DNA from 2 places in the Streptomyces sp. NBC_01428 genome. Region 2 is predicted to be linked to the other one. Evidence: riboswitches for the same ligand, from Rfam matches in the RefSeq annotation. Region 2 holds a riboswitch; the other holds the start of a gene.
The links. Region 2 has a riboswitch for cyclic di-AMP ahead of OG406_RS23765 (LysM peptidoglycan-binding domain-containing protein). Riboswitches for the same ligand answer to the same signal wherever they lie in the genome.
Positions count from the first base shown of each region.

Region 1: linked by a shared signal. The riboswitch ahead of OG406_RS36520 (C40 family peptidase) and the one ahead of OG406_RS23765 (LysM peptidoglycan-binding domain-containing protein) in region 2 are both predicted to bind cyclic di-AMP.

Region 1 is NZ_CP109499.1:8,359,985-8,369,329, forward strand. It holds gene OG406_RS36510 (alpha/beta hydrolase) at 1-471, shown strand, start outside; gene OG406_RS36515 (hypothetical protein) at 516-740, opposite strand; cyclic di-AMP (ydaO/yuaA leader) riboswitch at 1,205-1,375, shown strand; gene OG406_RS36520 (C40 family peptidase) at 1,385-2,962, shown strand; gene OG406_RS36525 (hypothetical protein) at 3,044-3,361, opposite strand; gene OG406_RS36530 (PadR family transcriptional regulator) at 3,529-4,059, shown strand; gene OG406_RS36535 (DUF2306 domain-containing protein) at 4,145-5,320, shown strand; gene OG406_RS36540 (hypothetical protein) at 5,468-6,502, shown strand; gene OG406_RS36545 (SulP family inorganic anion transporter) at 6,951-8,453, shown strand; gene OG406_RS36550 (PP2C family protein-serine/threonine phosphatase) at 8,485-9,345, opposite strand, start outside.
Region 2 is NZ_CP109499.1:5,468,041-5,477,385, reverse strand. It holds gene OG406_RS23790 (NAD(P)/FAD-dependent oxidoreductase) at 1-1,253, opposite strand, end outside; gene OG406_RS23785 (Ppx/GppA phosphatase family protein) at 1,710-2,651, opposite strand; gene OG406_RS23780 (DUF501 domain-containing protein) at 2,648-3,280, opposite strand; gene OG406_RS23775 (FtsB family cell division protein) at 3,321-3,797, opposite strand; gene eno (phosphopyruvate hydratase) at 3,922-5,208, opposite strand; gene OG406_RS23765 (LysM peptidoglycan-binding domain-containing protein) at 5,552-6,250, opposite strand; cyclic di-AMP (ydaO/yuaA leader) riboswitch at 6,255-6,446, opposite strand; gene OG406_RS23760 (transglycosylase family protein) at 6,630-7,613, opposite strand; gene OG406_RS23755 (cytochrome P450 family protein) at 7,770-9,146, opposite strand; gene OG406_RS23750 (globin domain-containing protein) at 9,303-9,345, shown strand, end outside.

The DNA.
Region 1 (9,345 bases), 2.9 Mb from region 2:
TGGAACGGAGCAGCCGCCGATCCGGTCGCCGACGTCCACCGGGCCCTCGCCGAACTCACCGATCTGGTGGGGGACGTGCCGGTGGTGCTGGTCGGTCACTCGATGGGAGGCCGCGCAGCCCTGCGCGCCGCCGCCGCGCCCCAGGTGAGGGCCGTGGTCGCCCTGGCGCCCTGGTGTCCGACGGGCGAGCCGGTGGCCCATCTGCGGGACAAGCGGGTGATCGTGCTGCACGGCGACCGGGACCGGATCACCGAGCCCGCGTCGTCCTTCGCCCTGGTGCGCCGGGCCGCGAAGGAAGGATCCTCCGCGAGCGCCGTACGGGTCGCGGGCGGTGACCACGCGATGCTGCGGCGCGCGCGGACCTGGCACGAGGCCACGGGCTCGGCGGTCGCCGGTCTGGTGTCCCGCGCCGACGGCCCGGACGAGCGGCTTCCCGCCGAGGGGCCGAACGGCGAACCCGGCGTCCTCTAGACCCGCGCCCGACCGGGCGGGAGGCGGCTTTCACCGGGCATGAACTAGGCGGAATCCAGCCGGTCCGCGGGATCCGGACCGGGGGCGAAGGAGCGACGCGAGCCGGCCGTGACGCGCGGGGCGGACCCGGGAAGCGGACCGCCCGTGGACGGATCCCAGCTGAGGATCCACTCGAAGTCGCGCTGCAGCCGCCGGGCTTCGCTCCGGACGAGCGTCGGTATGTCGCCGCGTTCGGAGATCAGTTGGGCATAGATCGGTGCATCGTGCACGTGGGGATCCTCGACTCGCTCTCAGGGCCTTCCGCGGGCCTTCCTTGCCTCGACGGTAGGGCCGCGCCGCCGACGCGGTGGTGATCCGGCCGGGTCGGCCAGAACCGGTCACGGCATGACCAACGACAGCCGACGATGTCGAACGAGCCGTCAGGGAACGCCAGTTCTTTTCGTACCTCGAACGGCCTGCTCGCGCCGACCGGAAGTCCCGGCCCACCGTGGAGATGTGATGGAGGGAGCGGGGGCGGACGCGAACTCGCGACGGGCCCGCACCGCCGAACGCGGTCTTCCCGACGGCCTGTTCGCGCACGGGGTGTGCTCCCGTGGTCGCACAGCGGGGCGATGCGACGAAGGTCACGAAAATGTATCGGACATCTGGGACGTGGATCTTCACACGGAGGTCACAACCTCGCTAGGTTGACGACCAGGCCGCCCGACTCCCTCCGGCGAACGCTCGCCGGGCGGTGCGGCCTCCGCCGAGTCCGGCCCGTCCTCGTGGCAGCCGGAGCCGGGGACCCACCGAACCTGGGGTGAATCGGCCAACTGCCTTACGGGGCAAGGGCCGTAGGGCATACCTTCCGGAACCGTCCGCCCGAACCCGACAGCTAACCCGGTAGGCGGACGACGGAAGGAGTGCCATCCCCATGGCGCCGGAACGCACCGAGCCCAGCGGCGACGAAGTCCGCCGACGGCTCGCATCCCTCTACGACCGGGCCGAGGACGACACCGGCAACTTCAACGCCACCCGCGCCCTGGCCGGCCTCTCCTCCCGGCAGGGCGACCGGCGCGCCGTGGCCCGACGGCTCACCGACCAGGGCCCGGCCGTGGAACAGCGCGGGGGTGTCGATGCCGCCCAGAGCGATCTCATGCGCCAGTGGTTCGACGGCGCGCGTTCCCGGCTGGGACCCACGGTCGCGGCCGTACTGCCCGTGGACCGGCAGCCCGACCGAGGGCGCGGGACCGCCCGGTCCGGCGGGGGCGCCGGACGCCCCATGGAGCTTCCCGCCCAAGACGTCCGCGCTGTAGCCGAGTTGACGGCTGCTCCCGTACGGGAACTGACGGCCGGCCCTGTCGCGGCGCCGGTCGCGGAACTCACCGCCCGTCCCGTCCTCGAACTGACCGCCGGCCCGGTGTCCGGGCCGACGACCGGGCGCGCCCTCGCGGTGCCGGACGGCGGCGCCCCGGCCACCGGGCCCCTTCCGGTGGTGAGCGGACCCACGCCCGCCGCCGACACGTCCTCCCCGCGGTTCCGCAAGGACCGCGCCCGGCGCAAACTGGCCGCCGCGCAGGACCTGCTGACCCGGCACAACGCGCGGCGGAGCGTGGCGGCGCCGGTCGCGTACCCGCCCCTTGCACTGCCGCCCGCGGAGACGGCCGCCCCCGCGGACCCGTACTGGCCGGCCCGGAACGCGCAGGTACCGGCCGCGACGGCCGCGTACCCGTCCGTGGCCGGTGCCGCGTGGCCGGCGGTCGAGGCCGGGTACTCGCAGGTCGAGAATGCCCCGCTGCCGGTTGCGGCCGTCGAGTACCTGCCGCCGCAGGAGATGTGGTCCGCCCCGGCCCAGCCGGTGGCCCCGGCCGTCGACGACAGCCGGTACCCGTCGTGGCCGGAACCCGTGAACCAGCCGGCGCCCGGCGCCCCCTGGTCCGCCGATCCGAACCCCGGGTACGACACCGGAAGCATCCCCGCCCTCGCGGTGCCGCCGGTCACCGGGTACGACACGGGGAGCATGGCCGCTGTCGCGGTGCCGCCGGTCGCCGAGTACGACACGGGGAGCATGGCCGCTGTCGCGGTGCCGCCGGTCGCCGGGTACGACACGGGGAGCATGGCTGCGGTCGCGGTGCCGTCGGTCGCCGGGTACGACACCCGGGCCGCCGAGGCCGTCGCGTTCGCCCGCGCCCAGGTCGGCAGACCGTGCGTGTGGGGAGCGTCCGGGCCCGGCTCGTACGACCCCTCCGGCCTGACCCAGGCCGCCTGGCGCAGCGCCGGCGTGCTGCTGCCGCGGTCGACGTCCGACCAGGCGCGGATCGGACCGGCCGTCGCCCTGGCCGGGGTCCAGCCGGGCGACCTGATCTTCTTCCACGGGGACCTGAGCCACGTGGGCCTCTACGTCGGCGACGGCATGATGGTCCACGCGCCCAGCCCCGGAGGGCGGATCACCGAGGAATCCGTCCAGCACGCAGGGCAGGCGGCGATCCACAGCGTCGTACGGCCGGTCTGAGTGACGGCGGGACCGGCGGCCACGGTGATGCCGTGGCCGCCGGTCCCGCCGACGTTCCGGGCCTCTCCGGCCCCGTCGGAGTCAGAACTCGCTGTCGATTCCCGTGACGGCGGCCGGCCCCAGCGGAGCGTCGTTCTCGGAGAGGCCGCTCTCGCGCAGCGCCCCGGAGACGAGGCGTACCGCCTCCGCCTCGGCGGTGCGCCGGTCCGCGGCCTCGACCTCCAGCCGGACCGAGAACGTGTGGTTCTCGTCCACGGTCAGCAGGCTCAGTTCCTCCGTCTCGCCCAGGTCCGTGTTCTGCGGGTCCTGGGGGCGCAGCCTGCGTTCCACGTCTGCGCGGGAGGAGTCCGAGACGCCGTGGACGAACGTCCCGGGAACGGTGATGACGTAGGTGGTCACAAGAACTCCTAGCGTGCGTGCCCCGCGGGCCTGAGTGCGGTCGGCAGTGTGATCGCCCGTATACCCCGCATTGTGACGGTCACCCGCGCGTTCTTCGCGTCGGGCGCCCTCCGCGGCGTCCTCACGGGTGTGCCGCGCGGTGTTCGGGTGGCGATACGGTCGGGCCCATGGCTGATGCTCGGTTGACCACCGCCTCGTTCCTCGTGCTCGGCGTCATCGACAAGCTCGGCGAGGCCAGCGCGTACGACGTCAAGGGTGAGGCGGCGCGCACGGTGGCGCCCTTCTGGTCCGTTCCGCACGCCCAGGTGTACGCGCAGTGCGACCGCCTCCTGGAGGCAGGCCTTCTCGCACAGGTGCGCCAGGAGAGCGGCCGCAACCGCCGGGTGCTCACGCTGACCGACGAGGGCAGGGCCGCGCTGCGGGACTGGCTGGACGACACCGCCTTCGTCCCGGTCGAGGCCCGGGAGCGCGGCATCCTCAAGCTCTGGTTCGGCGGCCGGCCGGACCTGCTCGGGCCAGTTCAGCTGGACGAGCACGTCCGGACGCTCGGCGACTACGAGGTGCTGGCGGAGAGCGTCGGGGAGCTGCTGACCCGGGGGCAGCGCGACGCTCTGGAATTCGGCATCCGGTACGAGCGCATGATGGTCGACTTCTGGCAATGGGTGCAGCGGCGGGACGAGGACGCGACAGACCGTTGACCCCGGCGCCCGGGCGGCCCTACCGTCTCGATAGTCCAAACGAGACTATCGATGGTCGGTCCGCGACCACGAGCAGGGAGTCGCCGTGCGTCGTCCGACGGGCACCACCTGGCGCCGTGCAGCCGTCATCGCCGTCTCGGCGGTGTGCGTGGGCTACGCGCCCATCGCGATGACCGAGCTGTGGCCGTACGCGCGACCCGGCGCACCGGCGTTCGGCGAGTGGATCCTCGGGCGCGTGGTCTCGCCCCGCTACGTGGCGGACGCCCTCGCCACCCGGATCGAGCCGTACCGCCACAGCCTCCTGCCGCTGATCGTGCACTCCGTCCTCGGCGGCCTCCTCATGCTCCTCGGGCCGTTGCAGGTGCTCACCGCCGTGCGGCGGCGGACCCGGCTGCACCGCGTCCTCGGGGTGGTCTTCGCCGTCACCGTTTACGCGTCGATGGCCGGCGCCGCGCTGTACCTGGCGCGGACCGCGCCCGAGGACGCGTTCAGCGGGGCCGCCTTCTGGATCGTGCTCGCCACCATCCTGGTGGGCACCGTCCTGAGCGTGACGTTCGGCGTGCTCTCCGCCGTCGCCGGCTATCCGGACCTGCACCAGCGCTGGATGCTGCTCTGCTACGGCTTCCTGCTGACGGCGCCCCTGCTGCGGTTCGAGTGGGGCGGCCTGCCCATGATCATGCCCGGCCTCTCCATGGTGGAGATCAACCGCGCGGCCACCATGCACCTCGGCTCGGTGGTCGCCTTCGGCGCCCTCATCGCCTCGCGCTCCCTGGACCGGCGCCGGAAGATCTCCGGCATGTCCCGGTCCTGGGCCCCGCTGCCCGTCCTGGCCGTCGCCCACCTCGCCGGAGCGGTCGCCCTCACCTGGATCGTCCGCGCCGGCCTGGACTTCGGAACCCCCGGACGCCGGCTGCTGCTCGCGTATCTCCTGCCGTACGCCGTCACCTACGCGGTCATGGCCTCCTGCGCCCTGCGCACCGGCCGTGAGGGCCGCCCCTGGGCCCGGGAGGAGTGGCGGCTGCACTGGACGGCCCTGTGCCTGGCACCGGTGCTGTCGGCGGCCGCCGCACCGCTCTTCGAACGGACGCTGGGCCTCGACCGGCTCACGGCCGTCTCGGCGGGAGCGGCGATCGGCTGCGGCGCGCTGGCGACCACGGCGACCCTCGTGGTCAGCCTCCGCGTCATGTACGCCCGGGAGGTCCTCAAGCGGGCCGCGCCCGCGCGCGCCACGGCGCCCCGCCTCTCGTCGCCCGTCTCCTAGCGGCAAGCGGTACGCAGGCCCGTACGCGCCCGGAACCGGCGCCGCACGCCGGTCGTACCCGACCTCGCCCCGGACCTGCCCCGTACCCGACGCCGGTCCGCCCCGGCCCGACCCCGTCCTCATCGACCCGTCCGGAAACGGAACCCCATGGCCAACGCATCAGATCTGCCCCGCCACGACGACACCGAGGAGGATCCGCGAAACCCACGGTCCGCAGCGGACCCGACGGGCGCGACCGGTGAGACGGGGGCGGAACCGGCCGTCGCCAAGTCCCCGCATCCCGCGGTCGCACGGGGCGAGGTTCCGGACAGCGCCGGGGAGAGCGCCCCCGCTTCTCCGGCCGGGGGCGGACGGCCGCTCACCGCGGGGGTGGCGATGCTGGCCACCACCGTGGCCGTGGTGAGCGTCCTCGTCGGCGGGCTCCTCATGGCCGTCGGCCTCACCGGACACGTCTTCGGCGCCTGGAGTTCGCCCGAGTCGCTCACGCCGGGACTGATCGGCGCGGCGATGCTCGGCACCGCGCCGGGACTGTTCGCCGTGAGCCGGGCCCGGGCCTGGCACGAGGTCCGCACGCTCGTCCTGCCGCTGGCGATCGTCCTCGTGGGCCTCTTCTCGGTGAGCCTGCTCGACGCCGGGCACCTCTACATCGCACGCGGCGGTTCCGTCGTGCCCGTCCTGTTCAGCCTGGGCTGGCTGTTCGTCCTCGGCGTGCTCAGTGTGTTCGCCCTCGTCGCCCTGGCGTGGCAGTACCTCGCCCCCGCCCGGCCGATCGGACCGAGTACGGCGCCCCTCCCCGGATGGTCGAAACCGGCCCTGGCCGTGCTCGGGTCGGCCTGGCTAGGCATCGGCGCGGGGCTGCTGACCCGGCCGGGCTTCTGGGGCGGATTCGTGCCCTGGGCCACCAACCGTGCGGACGCCCAGGCACTCGGCGTGTGGGCGCTCGCCCTCGGAGTCGGTGTCCTCGGTGCCCTCGCCGAGGACGACCTCACCCGCACCGGAGCCGCGTTGATCGCGCTGCCGTGCACCGCCGTCACCGTGACCGTCGTCCTCGCCTGCCGCGCCTCGGCCGTCGACTGGCACTCCGGGCCGGCCCTCTCACTGGTCTGCATGGTGGCGGGTCTGCTGTTCGCGGGCGCGAGCGGCCGCGTCCTCCTCACCAGGACCTCACCGGCGCGGCCGTAGCGGCACCCGGGGTCCGGGCCGCCGGTCCCACGACGCCGGCGCGGGTCCGTCGGGCCCGCGCCGTCACGAAGGCATGGACGCCCCGGGGACGGTCGGCGACCGGCAGTTCAGGGTCGAGCCGACCCGTACGCAAAGGGAGTTCGGGCGCCGCCGGAGCCGCGGCACGCCGTCGCCCGCGTCAGGCTAGAGTCTTCGCGTGCCGGACGCGCCGCTCGGCGTGCGCGGCGGTCGGCCCGACGGTCCGGGTGCCTCCGGCCGGCGACGGCACGGACTTCGGGCAACGACGCCCGGCAGGCGTCCCGTCGCCCCACCTCCCGGCAGCCACTGCGCCGGTGTGGAACGCACCGAGGACGCCACGTCCCCCGGAGACCGAGCGCGACGGGACGATGAGCACGACGCGCGGTGTGTCCAGGGTCTGGGCGCGGGCGCCCGACACGGAAACGGTTGCATGTTCTCACCGCTGTCCGCGGCCTCCCGGCTGCGCCCGCCCGCCCCCGCCTGGCTCTCCGATCCGAAGGTCTGGCGCACCGAGGTGCTGGCCGGTCTGGTCGTCGGGCTCGCGCTCATCCCCGAGGCGATCTCGTTCTCGATCATCGCCGGGGTCGACCCGGCCGTCGGCCTGTTCGCCTCGTTCACCATGGCCGTGACGATCTCCGTCGTCGGCGGACGCCGGGCGATGATCTCGGCGGCGACGGGCGCGGTCGCCCTGGTCATCGCTCCGCTGAACCGGGAGCACGGCTTCGGGTACCTCGTCGCCGCCGTGATCCTCGCCGGTGTCCTCCAGATCGTGCTGGGCGCGCTCGGAGTCGCCAAGCTGATGCGGTTCGTCCCGCGCAGCGTGATGGTCGGCTTCGTCAACTCCCTCGCGATCCTCATCTTCCTGGCGCAGGTGCCGGAGCTGACGGACGTGCCCTGGGCGGTCTACCCGCTGGCCGCCGCCGGCCTCGCGCTGATGGTCCTCTTCCCGAGGATCACGAAGGTGGTCCCGGCGCCGCTGGTCTCCATCGTCGTGCTGACGGTGATCACGCTCGCGGCCGGCATCGCGGTGCCCACCGTCGGCGACCGCGGCGACCTGCCCTCCTCGCTTCCGGTCCCCGGCCTGCCGGACGTGCCCTTCACGCTCGACACCCTCACGACGATCGCGCCCTACGCCCTCGCCATGGCGCTGGTCGGCCTGATGGAGTCGCTCATGACGGCCCAGCTCGTCGACGAGATCACCGACACGCGGTCCGACAAGACCCGGGAGTCCGTGGGCCAGGGCATCGCCAACATCGTCACCGGGTTCTTCGGCGGCATGGGCGGCTGCGCGATGATCGGCCAGACGATGATCAACGTCAAGGTCTCCGGCGCCCGCACCCGCTTGTCCACGTTCCTGGCCGGAACGTTCCTGATGGTGCTCTGCGTCGTCTTCGGCCCCGTCGTCTCCGACATCCCGATGGCCGCGCTGGTCGCCGTCATGGTCATGGTGTCGGTCGCCACCTTCGACTGGCACTCCGTCGCGCCGAGGACGTTGAAGCGGATGCCGGCGGGGGAGATCACCGTCATGGCCGTCACGGTCGTCTGCGTGGTGGCCACCCACAACCTCGCCATCGGGGTGGTCGTCGGTTCCGTCACCGCCGTGGTGATCTTCGCCAAGCGGGTCGCCCACGTCGCCGACGTCACCTCGGTCACCGACCCCGACGGCACGAGCGTCGTCTACCGGGTCACCGGCGAACTCTTCTTCGCCTCCGCCAACGAACTCGTCACCCGCTTCGACTACGCGAACGACCCCGGCGAGGTCGTGATCGACCTGTCCGCCACCCACGTCTGGGACGCCTCCTCGGTCGCGGCCCTGGACACGATCGAGGCCAAGTACGCCCAGCGCGGGAAGAACGTCCGGATCACCGGCCTGAACGAGCACAGCGCCCGCATCCACGGCACGCTGAGCGGCGAACTCACCGGCAGCCACTGAGCCCCGTCGCCCGATCTCCCCGGCGGCCCGCTCAGAGGCGCAGGATCACCAGGGCGGTGTCGTCCGTGGCACCGCCGGGCGGAAGCAGCTCCGACAGCAGCGCGTCGGCGAGCACCTCGGGTTCGTCGGCCCGGTGGTCGGACAGGGAGGCGGCGAGACGCCCGAGCCCCACGTCGATGTCCTCCCCGCGGCGCTCGACCAGACCGTCGGTGTACAGGACCAGCGTGTCGCCCTCGGCGAAGTCGGTGGTGGCCTCGGGCCGCGCCACGTGGTCCGGCCGGGCCCCGAGCGGCGGATCGGTCGCCCGGTCCAGGAACTCCACCCGTCCGTCGCCGCGCAGCAGGAGCGGCGGGAGATGCCCGGCGCTGCTGTAGGTGAGGGAGTGGCTCTCCCAGTCGGCGCGGACGGTCACCGCCGTGGTGGACTCGGCGCCCTGCACGGAACGCGCGTACAGGCCGAGCACTTCAAGGGCCCGGGCGGGGCTGCTCGAAGCGCGTGACGCGGCACTGAGGGCGCTGCGCAGCTGGCCCATGACGCAGGCGGCCGACAGTCCGTGGCCGACGACGTCGCCCACGGCGATCGCCATCCGGCCGTCGGTGAGGTCCACCAGGTCGTACCAGTCGCCGCACACGTTGAGAGCGCTGGTGGCCGGCCGGTAGCGCACGGCGGCCCGGTGCGGGCCCATGTAGTGCGCGGCCGGCAGCAGCGCGTCCTGGAGGGCGAGGGCGACCTCGCGCTCGCGGGCGTGGGCCCGCCGCAGACGCTCGTTGATCTCCTGGAGTTCCCGGGCGCGGCTGAACAGCTCGGCCTCCAGGAAACGTCCCCGGTCGGCATCGGTCCGCCTGCCCCGGGCCCGGATCAGCTCGGTGACCTCCTCCACCCGGTGGACGAG
Region 2 (9,345 bases):
GCGAGCGTCCAGTCCGCGAAGACGCGGATCTTGCGGTTCCAGGTCGGCATGGCCAGACCGTGGTAGCCACGGTGCATGTACCAGGCGAGACGGCCCTTGAGCTTGATCTTCATCTTGCCCATGACGATCATCGCGACGCCCTTGTGGAGGCCGAGACCGGCCACCGCACCCTTGTTGGAGTGCGCGTACTCCTTCTGCGGGAAGCCCCGCATACCGGAGACCACGTTGTCGCCGAGCACCTTGGCCTGACGCAGCGCGTGCTGGGCGTTCGGCGGGCACCAGGCGTTCTCGACGCCGGCCTTGCGGGCGGCCATGTCCGGCACCTGGGCGTTGTCGCCCGCGGCCCAGATGTAGTCCGTGCCCTGCACCTGGAGGGTGGTCTGCGTGTCCACGTGACCGCGCGGGCCCAGCGGCAGACCGAAGCGGGAGAGAACGGGGTTCGGCTTGACGCCGGCCGTCCACACGATGGTGTTGGAGTCGACCTCGAGGCCGTTCTTCAGCACCACGTGACCGTCGACGCAGGAGTCCATGGAGGTGGAGAGGTAGATCTCCACACCGCGGCTCTCCAGGTGCTCCTTGCCGTACTGACCGAGCTTCGGACCGACCTCGGGGAGGATCTTGTCCGCGGCGTCGACGAGGATGAAGCGCATGTCCTCGCGGGACACGCTGCTGTAGTACTTGGCCGCGTCGCGGGCCATGTCCTCGACCTCGCCGATGGTCTCGGCGCCGGCGAATCCGCCGCCCACGAAGACGAAGGTCAGCGCCTTGCGGCGGACGTCCTCGTCCGTGGTGGAGTCAGCCTTGTCGAGCTGCTCGAGGACGTGGTTGCGCAGGCCGATGGCCTCCTCGATGCCCTTCATGCCGATGCCCTGCTCGGCGAGGCCGGGGATCGGGAAGGTGCGGGAGACCGCGCCCATCGCGATGACGAGGTAGTCGAAAGGCAGCTCGTACGCCTCGCCCACGAGGGGGGCGATCGTGGCTACCTTGCGGTCCTGGTCGATGGTGGTGACCCGGCCGGTGAGGACCTCCGCCTTCGGCAGCACGCGTCGCAGCGGGACGACGACGTGCCGAGGGGAGATGCTGCCGGCGGCGGCTTCGGGGAGGAAGGGCTGGTAGGTCATGTACGACCGGGGGTCGACGACCGTGACGGTCGCCTCTCCGTAGCGCATCTTCTTGAGAATGCGCCGAGCTGCGTACAGGCCTACGTACCCACCGCCTACTACGAGGATCCTGGGACGCTCCGTGGTGCTCATGCCATCGAGTATCCACCCGGTCATGGGGGGTCGCTCGTGCGCCCCTTCACAAGCTTGGGCAGGTGCTCTGCTACACTGCGCGGCTCGCATGATCGAGGTCATGGTCCGCGAGGGCGGCACGCGTACGGTTCGTACCCTTGTCAACACCGCGTGAGCTGCACTCCGACCCGTTCGGCCCAGTGGGCAACTCCTCTGTTTCACCGACCGGAAACGCGCCCGCAACGCGCCGTTGAACCCGCTCCGGGGGTGACCGGACCCCGCTCGGAGGCCCAACCGGCCCCTTCCACGCCCAGCAGGGGTTTTTTCCTTGTGAAGAACTTCACGAACTTTCTCGGCGCGGTGCGCCCGAGGGGCTCTCCCGACCCCCTCGGACCCGCTCATACGCTAGCCGACCTGCTCAGCCGAGGCTACTGATCGGTAGCAAAGGAGACCCAGGCCACCGCCCGGGCGACCGGCCTAGGCCACCGACCAGGCGATGCCGTCGAGGATGTCGTGCTCGCTCACGACGACCTCCCGGGCGCCGGTGCGCTCCATGATCGACAGGAGGACCAGGGCGCCCGCGCCGATCACGTCGACGCGCCCCGGATGCATGGAGGGGACGGCCGCGCGCTCGGCGTGGGTGGAGCGCAGCAGCCACTCGGTGATCTCGCGGACCCGCTCGACGGGGATCCGCGAGTGGTGGATGGCCGCGGGGTCGTAGGCGGGCAGCTCCTGGGCGATCGCCGAGACCGTGGTGACCGAGCCCGCCAGGCCGACGAGCGTGCGTGCCTCGCGCAGCGGGACGGTCTCGGCGGCGAGGTCGAGGGCCGCCTCGATGTCGGCGCGCATGGCCGCGACCTGCTCGGCGGTGGGCGGGTCGGTGACGCCGCCGTCGTACACGAGGTGCCGCTCCGTCATCCGCACGCAGCCGACGTCCACGGAGCGTGCCGCGCGCACCGTGTCGGCGCCGACCACGAACTCGGTCGAGCCGCCGCCGATGTCCACCACGAGGTACGGCTTGGCCAGGTCGTCGCTGCCCTTCAGTTCCAGGGTCGCGCCGGTGAAGGAGAACTCCGCCTCCTGGTCCCCGCTGATGACCTCGGGTTCGACGCCGAGGATGTCGAGGACGCCGCGCACGAAGTCGTCGCGGTTCTCGGCGTCCCGGGAGGCGGAGGTGGCCACGAAGCGGAGCCGCTCGGCGCCGTGCTCCTTGATGACGGCGGCGTACTCGCGGCACGCGGCGAACGTCCGCTCCAGCGCCTCCGGGGCGAGCCGTCCCGTCCGGTCGACGCCCTGGCCGAGCCGGACGATGGTCATCCGGCGGTCCAGGTCGACGAGTTCCCCGGTCTCCGGGTCCGCGTCGGCGACCAGCAGGCGGATCGAGTTCGTACCGCAGTCGATCGCGGCGACGCGGGTCACCGGCCGTCACCTTCGACGGGCTCGGCGGTCTCAGCGGCCTCCACGGGCTTCACGGCGAAGTGGCCGGTGCCGTCCTCCGTCGTCCCCGTCTGCCACCCCTCGCCGGCCGGCGCGCCGGGGACCGTCACGCACGCTCCCTTGCGCCACCACTCCGGCAGCATCGCGATGGTCTCGTCGCCGAGCGGGTTCACGCCCGGTCCCGCGGCCAGCGAGTGGGCGACGAGGACGTGCAGGCACTTGACCCGGTCCGGCATGCCGCCCGCGCTCGGGAAGCCCGCCAGGACCTCGATGGCGTCACGGCGCGCGATGTAGTCCTCGTGGGCGGCGCGGTAGGCGGCGGCCAGTTCCGGGTCGGTCGCCAGCCGGTCCGTCATCTCCTTCATGACCCCGTTGGCCTCCAGGGTCCCGATCGCGGACGCCGCCCGGGGGCACGTCAGGTAGTACGTGGTCGGGAAGGGGGTGCCGTCGGGGAGGCGGGGCGCCGTCTCCACCACGTCGGGCTGACCGCAGGGGCAGCGGTGCGCGATCGCGCGCAGCCCGCGCGGCGGCCGGCCGAGCTGCTGCTTGAAGGCCTCGACGTCGGCGTCGGTGGGCTCGGTGCGCGGGGTGGTCGGCGGTGGCGTTTCCATGCCGTGAGTCACGTGTCTTTCTGGTCAGTTCAGGGGTTCGTCACTGGTCGGCGGCGTCGGACTTGTCCACGCCGTCCCAGACGTTGGTGTACCAGGGGCGGTCGGCGGCACCCTGGCCGGCGCGGGCCTGCTTCGCCGCGTCCGGGTCGACCACGATGTAGCCGTTCTCGCCCGGCATGACGTAGTGCAGCCGCTGCCGGATCTGGTGCTCGGCGTACGCGTCGTCCTGCCAGCGGGCCTTCAGGTCACGCAGTTGCTCGACCCGCTGACGGGCCTGCTCCTGACGGTGCTCCAGGTCGGCGACCTCGGCACGCTGGGAGACGTACTGCCGCATGGGATAGGCGAGCGCGACGATCAGGGAGCACAGGACGAGAGCGAGGAGCGCGGCCCGGCCGGTGAGCCGGGAACGGCGGGCCTGCCGTTTGGTCTGGGAGCGGTAGACCCGGGCCGCCGTCTGCTCGCCGAGCAGCTTGAGCCTGGTCGAGGTGGAGAACCGGTCCCGGTCCTTCACGGCCATGAGTCCCGCCTCCCCAGTACCGGCCCACCGTGGTGCGGGCCCGTCACGTGCGTACGTCCCCGCACACGGTACGGGACCGAGTACGGGGACGTACGTACGACGCTTCCTAAGGAGCGGGTGGTGCTCAGCCCTTGAAGCGGGGGAAGGCGCTGCGGCCGGCGTACACCGCGGCGTCGTCGAGGATCTCCTCGATGCGCAGCAGCTGGTTGTACTTGGCGACGCGGTCCGAGCGAGCCGGGGCGCCGGTCTTGATCTGGCCGCAGTTCACGGCGACCGCGAGGTCGGCGATGGTGACGTCCTCGGTCTCGCCGGAGCGGTGGGACATCATGCACTTGAAGCCGTTGCGCTGGGCCAGCTCGACGGCGTCCAGCGTCTCGGTCAGCGAGCCGATCTGGTTGACCTTGACGAGCAGGGCGTTGGCGGAGCCCTCCTCGATGCCGCGGGCCAGACGCTCCGGGTTGGTGACGAAGAGGTCGTCGCCGACGATCTGGACCTTGTCGCCCAGCCGGTCGGTGATGACCTTCCAGCCGGCCCAGTCGTCCTCGTACAGCGGGTCCTCGATGGAGACGAGCGGGTACGCGGAGACGAGCTCCTCGTAGTACTCCGTCATCTCGGCGGCCGAGCGGGACTTGCCCTCGAACTCGTACTTGCCGTCCTTGTAGAACTCGGACGCGGCGACGTCGAGCGCGAGGCCGATCTGCTCACCGGGGATGTAACCGGCCTGCTTGATGGCCTCGACGATGAGGTCGAGGGCGGCGCGGTTGGACTCCAGGTTCGGGGCGAAGCCGCCCTCGTCACCGAGGCCGGTCGACAAGCCCTTGGTCTTCAGCACCTTCTTGAGCGTGTGGTAGATCTCGGCGCCCCAGCGCAGGGCCTCCGAGAACGACTCCGCGCCGATCGGGGCGATCATGAACTCCTGGATGTCCACGTTCGAGTCGGCGTGCGACCCGCCGTTCAGGATGTTCATCATCGGAACGGGCAGCAGGTGCGCGTTCGGGCCGCCCAGGTAGCGGAAGAGCGGCAGGTCGGACGCCTCGGAGGCGGCGTGCGCGACGGCGAGCGAGACGCCGAGGATCGCGTTGGCGCCGAGCGAGCCCTTGTTGTCGGTGGCGTCCAGGTCGAACATCGCCTGGTCGATCAGGCGCTGCTCGGTGGCGTCGTAGCCGACGAGCTCCGGGCCGATCTGCTCGATGACGGCGAGGACGGCCTTCTCGACACCCTTGCCCTGGTAACGGTTGGGGTCACCGTCACGGAGCTCGATGGCCTCGAAGGCACCGGTGGAGGCGCCGGACGGAACGGCGGCACGACCCGTGCTGCCGTCGTCGAGGCCGACCTCGACCTCGACCGTGGGGTTGCCTCGGGAGTCCAGGATTTCCCGGGCTACGACGACGTCGATGGACGGCACGAGCATCTCCTTCTGGGATGTGACGCGAATACGCAGGGCTTGGCTAGTCCTGCGGGACGAGCCTAACCGGCCCGGAGGGATCGGCCAGCCGATCGACCACCCCTTGGGCAGAACTCGGGGTACATATTGTTCCCGATCGGAACAAAAACGAGATGAAAAACCCCGCTCCGGCGCGTACGGGGGAACACGCGCCGGAGCGGGGAGCCCGTGGGGACGGGAACCCTCGGTGGGGATCAGGCCCGGGGACCGGGCCCGCGAGGGGCTGTCGTTCAGCCGGGCGGAGCCGCCGGGCCGGGTGGTGGTCGCCGTCCGCCGAGGGCGACCACGTCCGGCCGGTGTGCGGCCTCGCTCAGTGCAGGTGGAGCTGCTGGCCCGGGAAGATGAAGTCGGCGTCGTCCACGATGTCGTGGTTCAGCTTGAACAGCTTCTGCCAGCCGCCCTTGACGTGGTGCTTCTGGGCGATCGAGCTGAGGGTGTCACCCTTGACGACCTTGTACTCGCCGTCGCCCTTCTCGACCTTCTTGCCGGTCGGGGTGGTGACGGTCTTCTTGGCGGCCGGGCGCTCCTGCGAACGGGAGGCGGGCTGCTCGGACGTGCGGTCCTGCGAGCTGCCGGCCGACGAGGAGCCGGAGGAGGTCGACGGCGCCGCGGGGGTGGAGCTGCCACCGCTGTAGGCGGCGCTCGACAGGCCGGTGCCGCAGGTCGGCCAGGCACCCTTGCCCTGCGCGGCGAGGACCTTCTCGCCGACGGCTATCTGCTGCGACTTCGAGGCCTGGTCGGCGGTGGAGGCGTACGCGGTGCCGCCGTACGCGGCCCAGGTGGAGGACGAGAACTGCAGGCCGCCGTAGTACCCGTTGCCGGTGTTGATCGACCAGTTGCCGCCGGACTCGCACTGGGCGACGGCGTCCCACTCGGAGCCGGTCGCGGCGGAGGCGTTGCCCGCGGCCATCAGCGGCGCGGCGATGGCGACACCGGTGACACCGGCGAGCGTGGCGACCCGGGTGGCCTTGTTCGGACGGCGGTGCTTGCCCTTGCTGGAAAACAGCATCGAGAGATCCCCTCACCGACGCCTGCGAGGTGAGCTGTCGGGTTCGGGCCGGTTGAGTTGCCCGGCCGCACGTCCCCGGTCCCGTCTCGGAACCACGGCGTGCGGCTTTACCCCAAGCCGTCCCCGGGCGTCTCTCAACTCCCGGTCGCGGCACTTACCTTGGGTCCCCCGCTCCTGCCTACGGCGCTTGACGCGACGACTGTTCCCGTACGGCCGCTGGCAGGATTCGGCGTTGCGACCGTCGGGGCCCGCTGTGGCGAGCGGTCACGACCGTAAGCAGTCGATCGCCTGAATTTCAAAGACGATCAGGGCTTCTGAGACTCATGTCTCACTCGCACCAAACCGGACATTCCACGGCGAACCGTGACGTGAACTCCCGCTACTTTTCGACCGATTCGCTATCAACAGCAAGGCTCTGACCGGGCAGGATGAGGTCCGGGTCGATGCCCACGGTCTTCTCGTTGGCGGCGTACAGGTCGGCCCATCCGCCCGTGACGTCGAGGGCGTCGGCGATCTTCCAGAGGTTGTCGCCGGAGCGCACGACGTAGGTGCCGTCGCCGGCGTCACGCGCGTCGTCCGAACCGCGCGAGGCGTGCCGCCCGGCAGTGCCGTCGGTACGGCTGTCGGTCGCCGCGTCCGCCCCGTCCTCGTCGGCGCTGCCGCCGCGGTGCCGTCCGGCCGCGGTGGACGCGTCCCCGGAGGGCTCCGAAGAGGCGTCACTGCGGCCCGACTTGTCCGACTCTGATGCATCGGACGTCGACTTGTCCGACTTGTCGGAGCTGTTGGCGTCCTGTGAGCCGCCGGACTTCGTGCCGCTCTCGGTCGCCTTCGGCGAGGCGGTGTCACTCGCACCGGAGGAATCCGACGATCTGGACGATTCGGTGGAAGGGGAGGCGCTGGGCGAGGTGGACAGCCCGCTCGAACCGGAGTCGCCGGCGTCGTCCGACGCGCCGTCACCCATGCCCGTGTCGACGTCGACCCCGGCCGAGTCCTTGCTGAGGCCGGAGAGCGGTCCGCAGGTCGGCCAGGCGACGAGGCCCTGGCCGTCGAGCACCTTCTCGGCGACGGCTATCTGCTGCGAGCGGCTGGCCTGGTCGGCGCTCCGGGCGTACTCGAGACCGCCGTACCGCTCCCAGTTGTCCTGGGTGAGCTGGAGGCCGCCGTAGTACCCGTTGCCGCTGTCGGCGCTCCACGCGCCGCCGCTCTCGCACTCGGCCACCCGGTCCCAGGTGGTCCCGTCGGCCGCGCTCGCGCTCGACGCCCCGAGGAGCGGGATCGCGATGGCGGACCCGGTCACCCCTGCGGCGACGATGAGGGCCGGGGCCTGACGGGGGCGCCGGTGACGGCCGTTCCCGGAGAGCATGCGGGAGCCTTTCGCGTGACAACGGGGTGACTACGGCACCTACGGCGAAGTGACGATCGCCGGGGCCGCATTGATGGGTGAACGTATATGGACTCGAACGCTTGTCACAAGTCGATGCAGCGCAGATCACGTGAAGATCACAGTTGTGACGGCGTGTCAGTTGACGTCGTCCGTCGGGTCGGTCGGCCGGGCGTCCTCCCGGTGCCCGCGGGAGTCCTGCCCCACACCGTCACCAGGCGTTCCGGATGAACCGGTTCCGGACTGTCCGACCGGGGTGAACTCCACAGGAAGCGTCCGCAATCCCCGCATAATGAGCCCGCCACGCCATCGCAAATCGGCCGAATCTCCGGCGAGTTGGAGGTCGGGGAGCCGGGTGAGGAGGGTGGCCAGCGCGGTCTGCCCCTCCAGCCGGGCGAGCGGCGCGCCCAGGCAGTAGTGGATGCCGTGGCCGTAGCCGAGGTGCTGATTGTCACGCCGGGCGAGATCGAGGGTGTCCGGCTGCTCGAAGCGTTCGGGGTCGCGGTCCGCGGCGGCGAGGACGACGAGCACGGGGTCGCCCGCGGCGATGTCCTGGCCGCCGATCCGCACGCTCTCGGTCGCGAACCGCCAGGTGGCCAGCTCCACGGGCCCGTCGTAGCGCAGGAGTTCCTCCACCCCCGTCTCCAGCAGGCCGCTCTCCCCGGCCGCGAGGGAGGCCTGGAGGCGGGCCCGCTGCCCGGGGTGGGTCAGCAGGGCGTACAGGCCGTTCCCGATCAGGTTGACCGTGGTCTCGAACCCCGCGAACAACAGGATGAAGGCCATGGCGGCGGCCTCGTTCTCCGTGAGGTGCTCACCGTGGTCGGAGGCGCGGATGAGTCCGGAGATGAGGTCCTCGCCGGGCCCGGCCTCGGCGGGCAGCGCCTCCCGCTTGCGGTGGATCAGTTCGGCGAGATACCCGCGCATCTTCTTGACCGAGCGGGCGACCCCGCCCCGCGGACCGCCGCCGTGCCGGATCATCATTCCCGCCCAGTCCCGGAAGTCGTCCTGGTCCTCGCGAGGGACCCCGAGCATGTCGCAGATGGCGTAGATGGGAAGCGGGAACGCGAACTCGTGGATGAGGTCCGCCGACCCCTTCTCCGCGAACCCGTCGATGAGATCGTCCGTCAACTCCTGCACCCGCGAGGAGAACTCGGCGACGCGCCGCGGGGTGAACGCCTTGCTGACGAGCCGGCGCAGCCGGGTGTGGTCCGGCGGGTCGATGTTCAGCAGATGCGTCATCAGCTCGGCCTTGCGCTCCCCCGGGATCCCCGTCCTGCCCTTCGCGTGCGCGGACCCGTCGTGGTGCGCGGGGTTCTTGGAGAGCCGCTGGTCGGCGAGGGTCTGCCGGGCGTCGGCGTACCGCGTGACGAGCCAGGCCTCCACCCCGCTGGGCAGCCGCGTCCGGTGCACCGGCGCGTGCTCCCTGAGCCAGGCGTACGCCGGGTAGGGATCGGTGGCGAACTCCCAGCTGAAGAGTTCGGGGGCGGGGCTCGCGGGGGTCTCGTGCTCGGTCACTCCCCGACGGTATCCGCCGGCGGCCGGAACGCCGGGGCGGGCCCGCGCGTGGGGGCCGCGCGCGGAGGCGGGGCGCCACTCGTCCGGTTCGCCCGGGGCTGTCCGCACATCGGAGGCTGTTTGACTCGGCCGCTCGGCAGCTCCCACATTCACGCAGTGGACCCCGAAATACTCAAGTCCAGCTTCGCGGTCGTGGAGC